DNA from 2 places in the Pseudobutyrivibrio sp. AR14 genome. Region 1 is predicted to be linked to the other one. Evidence: riboswitches for the same ligand, from Rfam matches in the RefSeq annotation. Region 1 holds a riboswitch; the other holds the start of a gene.
The links. A riboswitch is a leader RNA that binds a small molecule or an ion and turns the genes downstream of it on or off. The one in region 1 is predicted to bind FMN.
Positions count from the first base shown of each region.

Region 2: another riboswitch for FMN. It lies ahead of ribD (bifunctional diaminohydroxyphosphoribosylaminopyrimidine deaminase/5-amino-6-(5-phosphoribosylamino)uracil reductase RibD); the one in region 1 lies ahead of BLP50_RS08335 (ECF transporter S component).

Region 1 covers NZ_FMUY01000007.1:125,091-131,323, forward strand. Annotated here, with positions in the region: gene BLP50_RS08330 (heavy metal translocating P-type ATPase) at 1-2,356, shown strand, start outside; FMN riboswitch at 2,406-2,537, shown strand; gene BLP50_RS08335 (ECF transporter S component) at 2,640-3,260, shown strand; gene eno (phosphopyruvate hydratase) at 3,547-4,845, shown strand; gene BLP50_RS08345 (hypothetical protein) at 4,896-5,903, opposite strand; gene BLP50_RS08350 (PilZ domain-containing protein) at 6,000-6,233, shown strand, end outside.
Region 2 covers NZ_FMUY01000004.1:131,902-138,134, forward strand. Annotated here, with positions in the region: gene ribH (6,7-dimethyl-8-ribityllumazine synthase) at 1-287, opposite strand, end outside; gene BLP50_RS04995 (bifunctional 3,4-dihydroxy-2-butanone-4-phosphate synthase/GTP cyclohydrolase II) at 306-1,526, opposite strand; gene ribE (riboflavin synthase) at 1,549-2,214, opposite strand; gene ribD (bifunctional diaminohydroxyphosphoribosylaminopyrimidine deaminase/5-amino-6-(5-phosphoribosylamino)uracil reductase RibD) at 2,214-3,311, opposite strand; FMN riboswitch at 3,539-3,653, opposite strand; gene BLP50_RS05010 (AraC family transcriptional regulator) at 3,706-4,533, opposite strand; gene BLP50_RS05015 (GNAT family N-acetyltransferase) at 4,535-5,284, opposite strand; gene BLP50_RS05020 (zinc metallopeptidase) at 5,305-6,021, opposite strand; gene BLP50_RS05025 (DUF6273 domain-containing protein) at 6,151-6,233, opposite strand, start outside.

The DNA of each region.
Region 1 (6,233 bases):
CTTAAAGAATGAGGCTGGTACAAGGGATGGTCAGGGCAGTTCTTCCATTCCTAATTATGAAGAGGAGTTAAAAGACAAGGAGACTCCAGTTATCAAAAAGAGGCTTATAGTATCAGTGATTTTACTGATTCCTCTTTTATATGTGAGCATGGGTCATATGTTGTGGGATTGGCCACTGCCAGGATTTATGGATGGCAATCATATTGGTATGGGCATTTACGAGATGCTTTTGTCAGCAGCCATCATGGTGGTCAATCAAAAGTTTTTCATCAGTGGATTTAGGGGACTTATTCACAGAGCTCCTAATATGGATACCCTTGTAGCCCTAGGTTCAGCCGCATCATTTATCTACAGTGTTTATGCGGTGTATGCCATGACACTTGCCCAGCTGGCTGGTGATGGGGATAGGGTAATGGCTCTTATGAATGACTTTTATTTTGAGTCAGCAGCTATGATTCTTACCCTTATCACAGTTGGAAAGCTTTTGGAGTCCATTTCCAAGGGGCGCACCACAGATGCCCTGAAGGACTTGATGAAGCTTGCTCCAAAGACTGCAACTGTAATACGAGATGGCAAGGAGCAGCTTGTTCCTATAGAGCAGGTTAAAATTGGAGATAGATTTGCAGTACGAGCTGGAGAGAATATTCCAGTTGATGGAATAGTGGTAGAGGGAAATGGTGCTGTTAATGAATCAGCTCTCACAGGCGAGAGTATCCCAGTTGATAAAAATGTAGGAGATACTATTTCAGCTGCCACCACAAATGAAAGCGGCTATATGGTATGTGAGGCCACTAGAGTAGGACGAGACACTACATTGTCTCAGATTATTCAGATGGTCAGCGATGCAGCAGCCACAAAGGCTCCTATTGCCAAGATAGCAGATAAGGTATCAGGAGTTTTTGTCCCAGTAGTGATTGCTATTGCGATTGTTACATTTATTATATGGATGCTTGTTGGCCAGACATTTGGCTATGCACTTGCGAGAGCAATTTCTGTACTTGTAATCAGTTGTCCATGTGCCTTAGGACTGGCAACTCCCGTTGCAATCATGGTAGGAAATGGAATGGGAGCCCGCCATGGAATCATGTTTAAGACGGCAGTATCCCTTGAGGAGACTGGCAAGATTCAGATAGTTGCCCTGGATAAGACAGGCACAATTACAAAGGGCGAGCCAAAGGTTATCGGATTTTTCGAGGCAGAGGGTGTGGAAGATATCGATTTGCTTAGAGCGGCTTTTGCCATTGAAAACAAATCAGAGCACCCACTTGCAAAGGCAATAGTAGAGTACGGTCTTGAGCTTTCAGAGGAGCCGGCGGAGGTTACAGATTTTAAGACTGTTTCAGGAAATGGCCTTATGGCAAAGCTTGATGGACAGATGGTATACGGAGGCAATTACCAGTTTGTTTCTGAAAATGTTCAGATACCAGACTATGCTAAGAGCCTTGCTGAGGAGCTTTCTGAAAAGGGTGAGACACCACTTTTCTTTGCACAGGAAAATGGATTCCTTGGAATCATCTCTGTTGCAGATGTTATAAAGGAAGATTCGGATGTTGCCATCAAGGAGCTTAAAAATCTTGGCATCCACGTGGTAATGCTCACTGGAGACAATGAGCGGACAGCAAGGACAATTGCTGAGGATGTGGGCGTAGATGAGGTCATCGCCGGTGTGAAGCCAGATGGCAAGGAAGCTGTTATCAAGAAGCTTCAGAAGTTTGGCAAGGTGGCTATGGTAGGTGATGGAATAAATGACGCTCCAGCCCTTACCAGAGCTGACATGGGAATAGCAATAGGCGCAGGTACTGATGTGGCAATAGATGCAGCGGATGTGGTACTTATGAAAAGCAGAATTTCAGATGTGGTGGCAGCCATCAGGCTTAGCCGTGCCACACTAAGGAACATTCATGAGAATCTATTCTGGGCATTTTTCTACAACATAATAGGAATTCCACTTGCAGCAGGAGCCTATATCCATGCATTTGGATGGACGCTGAATCCTATGTTTGGAGCAGCTGCCATGAGCTTATCAAGCTTTTGCGTAGTTACAAATGCACTGAGACTGAATCTTTTTGATCCATTCAATAAAGGAAATGACAGACCACTTAAAAATTCACTTGGTCATGAACCATTATTAATTAAGGAGGACAATAACAAAATGGAAATCACAGTAAAGGGAATGATGTGCCAGCACTGCGAGGCACACGTAAAGGAAGCACTTGAGAAAATCTCTGGAGTAGAGGAGGCAGTTGCTAATCACGAGGCAAATCTCGTAACACTTAAGACATCTGCTGAGGTATCAGAGGCAGACCTTAAGGCAGCCGTAGAGGGCGCCGGATACGAATTCTGCGGAGTTAAATAAATGATTGATTAATTGCGCACAATGTAGTATAGTATTGTAGAATTAAATAGGAAATCTTCAGGGCAAGGTGCGAAGGCTTAGGCTTTCAATTCCTGACCGGCGGTATAGTCCGCGAGTCCTTAGGGACTGAACTGGTGTGATTCCAGTACCGACAGTATAGTCTGGATGGGAGAGGATAAATAAAGTAATACATTTATTTTTGAGTATAGGCCCTGATTTTATCAGGGCTTTTTTATTTGTTAATCCAATGGAGATTCCTAGAGATATATTTAGGAGGTGTGCTATGGACACAACAGAAACAGTTAAGATCAACAACAATAAAGTAAATGTTAGGAGTATGACAGTAACAGCTATGCTTTCGGCTATTGCCTTTGTATTGATGTTTTTGGATACAGCAGTTCCATTTGTTCCAAATTTCATCAAGCTTGATGTGTCAGAGCTTCCAGCTCTTATGGCATCATTTGCACTTGGCCCAGTTTATGGCGTAGTAGTTTGCTTGATCAAGAATCTTCTTCATTTATTTATGACAACAACAGGTGGTGTAGGCGAGCTTTCAAACTTTATCTTAGGCGTAGCCTTTGTTTTGCCAGCTGGTCTTATTTATTACAGAAAGAAGACAAAGAAGAATGCGATTTTAGGTGCATTTGTTGGCGCTTTTTTAATGGCTGCAATCAGCTTCCCATCAAATCTCTTTATCGTATATCCTGTATACTATAATTTCATGCCAAAAGATGTTATTATAGGAGCATATCAGGCAGTTGCTCCATTTGCTGAGATTAAATCAATCGAGCAGTGCTTATTATTCTTCAACGTACCATTTACATTTGTAAAGGGTCTCATCTCAGCAATTATTACAGTACTTATTTATCAGCCACTTAGACCTCTTCTTAAGGGCAAAAATTAACGAGAAAAATTCTCATTTACTGAAGGTTTATAGTTATTGCGAATTCAAAGGAGTTCTGCTAGTCTACTTATAGTTAGAATATGCTAACTATGTGTAAATCATTGCAGAGCTCCTTTTTATTATTTTCAAATAATAATTATTTGTGTGATTGCTACTCACATGATTGCACTTGCAGGAATTGCTACTTCCTGCAATGTGTAGGAGCTCTTCTTCTCTAGATTTATTCGCTCTTTAAAGAGATTGAATAGATAACTAAAAATAATTTTATAGTGAAAGGAAGGATTTTATGGATTACTTAGAGATTGAAAAGGTAATTGGTAGAGAGATTCTTGATTCAAGAGGAAATCCAACTGTTGAATGTGAGGTTACACTTGTTGATGGTACTGTAGGCCGGGGTATGGCTCCTTCAGGTGCTTCTACTGGTGAGTTTGAGGCTTTGGAGCTTCGCGATGGAGATAAAGGCAGATATTTAGGTAAGGGTGTAAAAAAGGCAGTTGCAAATATTAATGGACCAATTGCTGATGTAATTTGCGGAATGGATGCATCAGATATTTATGCTATCGATGCAGCTATGATTAAGGCTGACGGCACAAAGGATAAGTCAAACTTTGGCGCAAATGCTATCCTTGCAACTTCAATCGCATGTTGTCGTGCAGCAGCAACATCACTTGAGATTCCTCTTTATAAATTTTTAGGTGGTATTCAGGGAACAAAGCTTCCAGTACCAATGATGAACATTTTAAATGGTGGTGCTCATGCAGATAGCGCTGTTGATACACAGGAATTTATGATTATGCCAGTTGGCGCTCCTTCATTTAGCGAGTGCTTACGTTGGTGTGCAGAAGTTTTCCATGCTCTTAAGGCTATTCTCAAGGAGATGGGAGACGTTACAGCAGTAGGTGATGAGGGTGGTTTCGCACCTAACTCACTTAAGAATGATGATGAAGCTATTGAGACAATCTTAAAGGCTATCAAGGCTGCAGGTTTCGAGCCAGGTAAGGACTTTATGATTGCTATGGATGCTGCATCAAGCGAGTGGAAGTCAGAAAAGGGTAAGGGCTTCTATCATCAGCCAAAGTCTGGTAAGGACTTCACAACAGATGAGCTTATCGATCACTGGGCAGCACTTGTTGACAAGTATCCAATCATTTCTATCGAGGATGGTCTTGATGAAGAGGATTGGGAAGGCTGGAAGAAGATGACAGCTAAGATTGGTGATAAGGTACAGCTTGTTGGTGACGATTTATTCGTTACAAACACAGAGCGTCTTTCAAAGGGTATTGCAAATGGTTGCGGTAACTCAATCCTTATCAAGCTCAACCAGATCGGTTCAGTTTCAGAGACTCTTGAGGCTATCAAGATGGCTCACAAGGCTGGTTACACAGCTATTTCTTCTCACCGTTCAGGCGAGACAGAGGATACAACAATCGCTGATCTTGCAGTAGCACTTAACACATGCCAGATTAAGACTGGTGCTCCATCTAGAACAGAGCGTGTTGCAAAGTACAACCAGCTTCTTCGTATCGAAGAGCAGCTTGGTGCTGCAGCAGATTATCCAGGAATGGATGCTTTCAACGTTAAATAATTAGATAAAAAATTAAGGCTGCCCGCGGGCAGCCTTTTTTGATTTCAGTATTATAATGCAATTTCTGTAAATTCAAGTTCGTTGGCATTTCTAACATCTTCTGTAGCTCCGATTGAATCAAGCTTATCAGAGATTGCCTTTTCAAGCTCATCATAAGGAACAAACTTAATTGTTGTAAAGCTATCAAGCACTTCCTTGTATGGGCTATCTGTATAGAGGTTAGGTACATCAATTTCCTCGTATGTATCGCTGTCGTATACCGCATATGAGAAGTAATCAGAAGGCTTGTCAGCTCCTGGCTCAAATGTTAAGCGTAATTCGTATATACAAAGAGTTCCCTCAAGTGATGATGCATCGAAATCTTCATGCTCGTAAGCATATCCGAAATCCTCTATATCAGCACTCTCTGTGAGAATATATCCGAACTGATACTTGCCATCAGCGTCAATTAAAGCTGCATCGCTTGAGTGATTAACTGCTCCGCCGCTTCCGCCGCCTTGGATAAAGCCGTATTCATTGATTGTTGTCTCACTTCTTGACCATGAGCATACTGAATATACAACCTGAAGCTTTGAGTCCATTTCCTTAATTACAAGGACAATGTTTGAGTCAGGTTCCACAACTGGGCAAACAAATTTAACAGCTAACTCTTTTTCGCCATCATTACCGCAGTCTAAATATGAATAGCTGATTGAAGAGATTTCCTGATGTGCAAAAAATCCTTCATCATCCATAAATGCCTCGTTAAGAGTTTCTACAATTTCTGGAAGTGTAAGTTCATCGCCAGCGATGATTGAAAAGAAATCATTCTCGTAGCCTGAACCAGTTTCAGAAGCGTTGTTGAGATAATAGTCAGTGCTAAGTGTAGCCTCGCCATTTAAGAATGCATCATAAAGGCTGTCATACTTATCCGCTTCTACATTAGTGTTTGTGTCTTCTGTTTTCTGTTCTGTGTCAACAACATTTCCCTCGTTGCTGTTTGTAGTTCCCTGCTGACCGCATGATACTGTTGAAAGCATAAGAGCTCCTGCAAGAACTAAGTACAAAGTTTTTTTCATAAACAAAATCCTCCTTGCAAAGTCAACAGTTTACCACTCTTGATGTTTAAATGCCACTTATAGTATCCTTATAATAAGAAGGGGGACGTAGAGCCTATGAAAATATCAGAAGTAACAACACTTAACAAACCATACATTAGGGTATCAAAAGGAAAGAAAAAAATAGACATTCCTATTATACCTAAGCTTGTTTTGTTGCCTCCTTCAAGGATGAATCTTAGAAAGTATGCCTTTGTGGGCTGCGAAAGCATTAGATTCAATTTTAAAGGGAAAATTGTAAAGCTTAATTGGGCTTTTAATCATAATAGAATGACACTGTATTGCACCAGC
Region 2 (6,233 bases), on a different contig from region 1:
ACCTCAGCACAAACATAGTCATAGTGTGATGTTGCGCCTCTGATTACTGCACCGAGACAGATAACAGCGTCATATTTTTTACTTTCAGCCATCTTTTTAGCAATAAGTGGAATCTCAAATGCACCTGGAACCCAAGCCACATCAATATCATTCTCTTTTACATTCTCTCTTTTCAAGCCGTCAATGGCGCCACCTAAAAGCTTTGATGTAATAAACTCATTAAATCTTGCTACTACAATACCTACCTTTACGCCTTCTGATACAAGCTTTCCTTCATAAACTTTCATATTATATTCTCCTTTTAATTAAATAATTTCCTGTTTAACATCTTCCACTTCTAAAATATGTCCCATGCGAGCTTTCTTTGTTTTTAAATAGAAAACATCATATTTGTTTGCCTCTATTTCAATAGGAACTCTTTTAGAAATTTCCATTCCATAGTCGGATAATTGATATACCTTGTCTGGATTGTTAGTGAGGAGCTCAAGTGAATGAATTCCTAAATCCCTAAGAATCTGAGCTCCTGTGTAGTACTCTCTCAAATCTCCTGGAAATCCTAGTGCTATATTTGCATCCAAAGTATCCATACCTTCATCCTGTAGCTTGTAGGCCTTCAATTTATTCACAAGACCAATTCCCCTGCCCTCTTGTCTCATATATAAAAGAACTCCTCGGCCTTCTTTTGCGATAGCTTTCATAGCAGCGTCAAACTGCTGACCGCAATCGCATCTCATAGAGCCAAAAACATCCCCTGTCAGGCACTCTGAGTGAACACGGCAAAGAATATTTTCTCCATCACTAATATCACCCTTAACTAAAGCCACATGGTGTTCCCCATTTATTTCATTAATGTAGCAATGTGCCATAAACTCACCGTATCTTGTAGGCATCTTTGCAATGGCTACGCACTCTACAAGCTTGTCGTAAACCTTGCGATATTCCACAAGCTGTGGAATTGTAATAAATGTTATCCCCAAATCTTCAGCAAGTTTCTTAAGGCTCTCACCTCTCATCATCGAGCCATCCTCTGCCATGATTTCGCAGCAAAGCCCACATTCCTTAAGACCTGCTAGCTTCATCAAATCAACTGTGGCCTCCGTATGGCCAGCTCGCTCTATCACGCCGCCCTCTTTTGCAACCAGTGGAAACATGTGACCTGGTCGTCTGAAATCAAGAGGACTTACATCATCTTTAACACAGCTTCTAGCAGTAATTCCTCGTTCTGCTGCTGATATTCCTGTTGTAGTAGATACATGATCAATGGATATCGTAAATGCGGTTTCGTGATTATCGGTGTTGTGAGTAACCATGGGTGGCAGCGCCAATTTCGCCGCCAATCTTTCACTCATTGGCATACAGATAAGCCCCTTGCCTACAGATGCCATTAAATTAACATTTTCAGTGGTAGCAAACTCCGCAGCACAGATGAAATCACCTTCGTTTTCTCTGTCCTCGTCGTCCATAACCATAATCACTTTGCCCTCCTGCAAATCCTTGATAGCTTTCTCAATTAATTCTCTTTCCATCATTTACCCTTTCCTAAAAGACCTAAAATCCGTTTGCCATTAAAAACTCTTTTGTCAAACTTTTTGTCCCTTTTCTATCATCAGAAGTCTCTGTATTTGCAAAGCTTGCCAAAAATTTCTTAACATATTTCCCCACAACATCATTTTCCAAATTCACTACATCCCCGATTTGCTTCTGGCTCAAAACCGTTTCCTTTAATGTGTGTGGGATGATTGATACTTTGAAGCTGCTACTATCTACTGCTGCAACTGTAAGGCTAATTCCATCAATTGCTATAGAGCCTTTTTCAACAATCCCACCAATTATTTCTCCACCGGCCTTTATTTCAAACCAAACAGCATTTCCATCCTTTTTGATACTTTGGATAGTTCCTGTGCCATCAATGTGACCGCTTACTATGTGACCTCCAAATCTTCCATCGGCGCTCATAGCCCTCTCAAGATTTACAGGCTTTGTAGCATTAAGGCTCCCTAAGCTAGAACGAGCCATTGTCTCATTCATAACATCAGCAGAAAAAGAGGAGCCATCATATTCCACCACTGTCAGACACACACCATTTACAGCAATGCTGTCGCCCAGGTGGATATCCTCCAAAATCTTTTTACATGCAATAGTAATACGCTGTTCCTTAGGACCTTTAACAATTCTCCTAACACTGCCCAGCTCTTCAACTATTCCCGTAAACATCAGTAAATCACCTCATTTTCTATAACCAAATCTTCACCCAGCCAGCTGGTATTAATTGGATTTAGCCTTATTGCATCGTTGATGCTTTCTATGCCTGCCCCTTCTACTGGTGATTTGCTGCTTCCTCCAAAAATCTTTGGAGCCATGTGGATATGTATCTCATCCACTATTTTTGACTTGAGGGCACTATAATTAATAGTTCCTCCCCCCTCAATCAGCACGCTATCAATTCCTCTATTGGAAAGCTCCACCATCAGAGCATTTAAATCGATTCCCTGCTCAGTTTTCGGTAATTTCAAAACCAAGCAGCCCCTTTTTTCTAACTCAGCGACCTTAGCCTCATCTTTCGATGTGGTTGCAATGATAGTTTTTATGCTATCTGCTGTTTGAACGATCTTTGATTCAATTGGAGTTCGTAAATGGGAATCGCAGATAATTCTTATTGGATTAACAGCCGGCTCATCTAATCGACAATCCAACATTGGATCATCCATAATTACCGTAGATACGCCAACCATAATTCCCGACAATCTATTTCTCAGTCTATGAACATTTTTTCTTGCCTCAGCTCCAGTTATCCACTTTGACTCACCTGTTTTTGTGGCTATCTTGCCATCAGCAGTCATTGCGTATTTCATAACAACATATGGCTTTCCTGTTGCCATGTATTTATTAAAAATTCTATTGAGATTCTTGCATTCTTTTCCTAGAAGTCCTACTTCAACTTTGATGCCACTGGACCTTAAAATTTCGGCTCCTTTTCCTGCAACCACAGGATTCACATCAAGTGTTCCAATCACCACTCTTTTGATTCCATTCTCAATAATAGCTTCTGTACATGGAGGTGTTTTCCCGTAGTGGCAACATGGCTCTAAGGTTACATACATTGTTGCTCCTTTTGCTGAGTTTCCTCTTTTTTTACAATCCTTAAAGGCATTCCTCTCAGCGTGAAGCTGTCCATATTTTTCATGGTAGCCCTCGCCTATAATCACACCATCTTTGACTATTACTGCTCCCACCATGGGATTCGGATTTACGAATCCCTCTCCTCGTCTGGCAAGCTCGATTGCTCGTTGCATATAAATTTTATCTTCCATAATTCCTCCTATTTTTAAGATTCTATTCAGCCCCCATTCCCAAAATCGCAGTTCCACTGCTTTCCTCTTGCTCATGTGGTTCTCGTAAATAGAATCAAAAAAGCCTTGGATTTCTCCAAGGCTAAAATACGTAGCTTCCGTTTCAAACTTTTGCATGAAACATCTACCCTTATAAATTAAAAAGCTCTGAGACATAAAATCTCAGAGCCATAAATTCAAAAGTAAACTACCATCTTCTTTCATCCAGACTATACTGTCGGCTTCGGAATCTCACCGAATCATGCCAAAAGGCTCGTGGGCTATACCACCGGTAGGGAATCACACCCTGCCCTGAAGACATCTATTCAATTGAAATGATTGTAACTAAACAATATATCAAAGTCAACAGCTATGATTATTTATTCTTGCGATATTCGCTAGGTAACACACCATATTTGTCTCTAAAAGCATTGGAAAATGCCTTTGAATTAGGGAAGCCATTGCCTAGCGCAATATCTACTATCTGGCCGCCTGTCTCCTCTAATTCTCTAACTGCATGCTCAAGTCTGATGCCAAGAAGATAATCCTTGAAATTGATGCCCGCATGCTTTTGGAACATTCTCGATAGATATGATGGTGAATAACTAAACTGCTCTGCCATCATCTCAAGAGAAAGAGGCTCAGCATAATGATCCTTCATATATCTAGTAATATTTGAAAGCTTCTTAAGCTGCTTGTTGCTCTTTAAAATGTCTTCATTTACATTGAACTTTCTGTATTTGGTAACAAGAATATACAAAAGCTCATAGTAAAGACTGAGGACCTGAAGGCGATAACCCTCCTCCCCTTTTGTATTGATAAGATACATCTCCTGAAGAAGAGTAAACACTCTGTGGTCAGTCTCTCTATCTCCATGGGAGAACCAAATGAACTGATCATCTGTAAAATAATCCGCAAATGTGTCCTGTGGAATCTGTAGAACCACTGTCCTATTAGGGTTTGGGGCTGCAATGCTATGCACCTCATTACTATTTACAATAACAAATTCGCCTGCGCTAAGAGGGAACTTCTTCTCGTGAAGAGTAAAGTCAAGCTTGCCCTCCCATACTGCAAAAATCTCTATCGAACGGTGCCAATGCTTATCTCTTGTATAATTACCATTTGCTCCTTCAAATGAAAAAAGTTTGAAAGGTAATCCCGCATCTGTAACAACCACCTCGTGCTGATAAGCTTTTAAATCCATACTATCCTATCTCCCTAAAATATCTACAATCTCCATCCAGCTCGAAGCCAATATGTGAAAACCCCAACTTTTTCAATAATCCCCTGCTTGCAACATTATCAGGGTCGCATCTAGCCACAAGACTCGTCAAGGAAAATCTATCCCTTGCCAGTCTAATGATCTCAGAGCACACCTCAAAGGCAAGCCCCTGCTTCCATCTATCAGGGGAGATACAAAAACCAAGCTCCGCCTGATTCTCTCTGTCACAGGATTCTCTAACTTCAATACCTGCTCTACCAACTAGTTTGCCAGTAGCTTTATCAAAAATCAACCACATTCCAAATCCATATAATTTATAGATATATTGAATGTAATTCTCCTCGTATTGCCGCTCCTCTTCGTACTCAAAAAGGGGCTCCATATATTCTACAATTCCAGGATTATCATATAGCTCAAACAAGCTATCTAAATCATCCATGGAAAACTCTCTAATAATAGTCCTGTCAGTCTCGGATATAAAAAGCGGAAGTCCTACGCATCTACGATATATATCCTCATAGTCCTGATCATCAACCTCGTCTGGATCAATTAAAATATGGTCACACTTAAGCATAGTAACACCATCATGTTCAAATGCCACCACCGGCTGCTTTTTCTCATTACAAGCATCTATAACAGCCTGATTATCTGTTAAAACCAAAGTCCCTTCTGGATAATCAAAATGAAGGGACTCTATATCTGTCACTTTAACTACATCATGCAAATACTTCAAATTAATCTCCTAATAAATGACTAATCATCTCTGCTTCTGCCGTTTACTAATAGCACTAGTCTAAGAAGCTGCATAATAGTTGTAAACAACGCTGCTACATATGTCATAGCTGCTGCCTTCAGCACCTTTGTAGCACCTCTATGCTCCTCACCCTCAAGGATTCTGTCCTGCTCTAAAATCCTAAGTGCTCTTGCGCTGGCATCAAACTCAACTGGCAAAGTAATAAGCTGAAACAACACTACAAATGTAAACAAGAAAATGCCAACCTGTGCAATAGGTGTGGAACCAATGAGAAGTCCAATTACAATAACAGGCCATGAAACCCATGAACCAATACTTGCAAGTGGCACTGATGCCGAACGCATTCTAAGGGGAGCGTAATCCTCCTGGTGCTGAATAGCATGTCCACACTCATGTGCCGCTACACCAATAGCTGCCACGCTTGTGCGGCCATATACTGCGTCTGATAAGCGAAGCACCTTTTCCTTTGGAGAATAGTGGTCAGTTAAGTTTCCTCTGACTCTTTCAATTCTAACATCATAAATGCCTGCTGCATGTAAAATATGCTCAGCAACCTGATTAGATGTCAATCCTCTATAATTGCCAACTCTACTATATTTACTGTAAGTCCTATTTACATTGATTGACGCAATACCACTGACAAGAGCTCCTATTAAAACCAGGATTATTGTCCAATCAAAATGATATCCCATTCCATAACCATATCCGTAATACATTTCTAACCTCCTATGAATCCTAAGTTTTCTATATCTTAGTATAAATGTTATCGCAGGATTTTACTAATAAAAAATCTATAAAAAATTCCTAAAGCATTGCATAAAAAAAGCTCTCGCTTTTGCGAGAGCTTAGGTTACATCTATTCGACAACTCATACTATATACCTTGCCGTTTGACTTCTTCATTCTAACACTTAAGGTGCCAGTTCCTC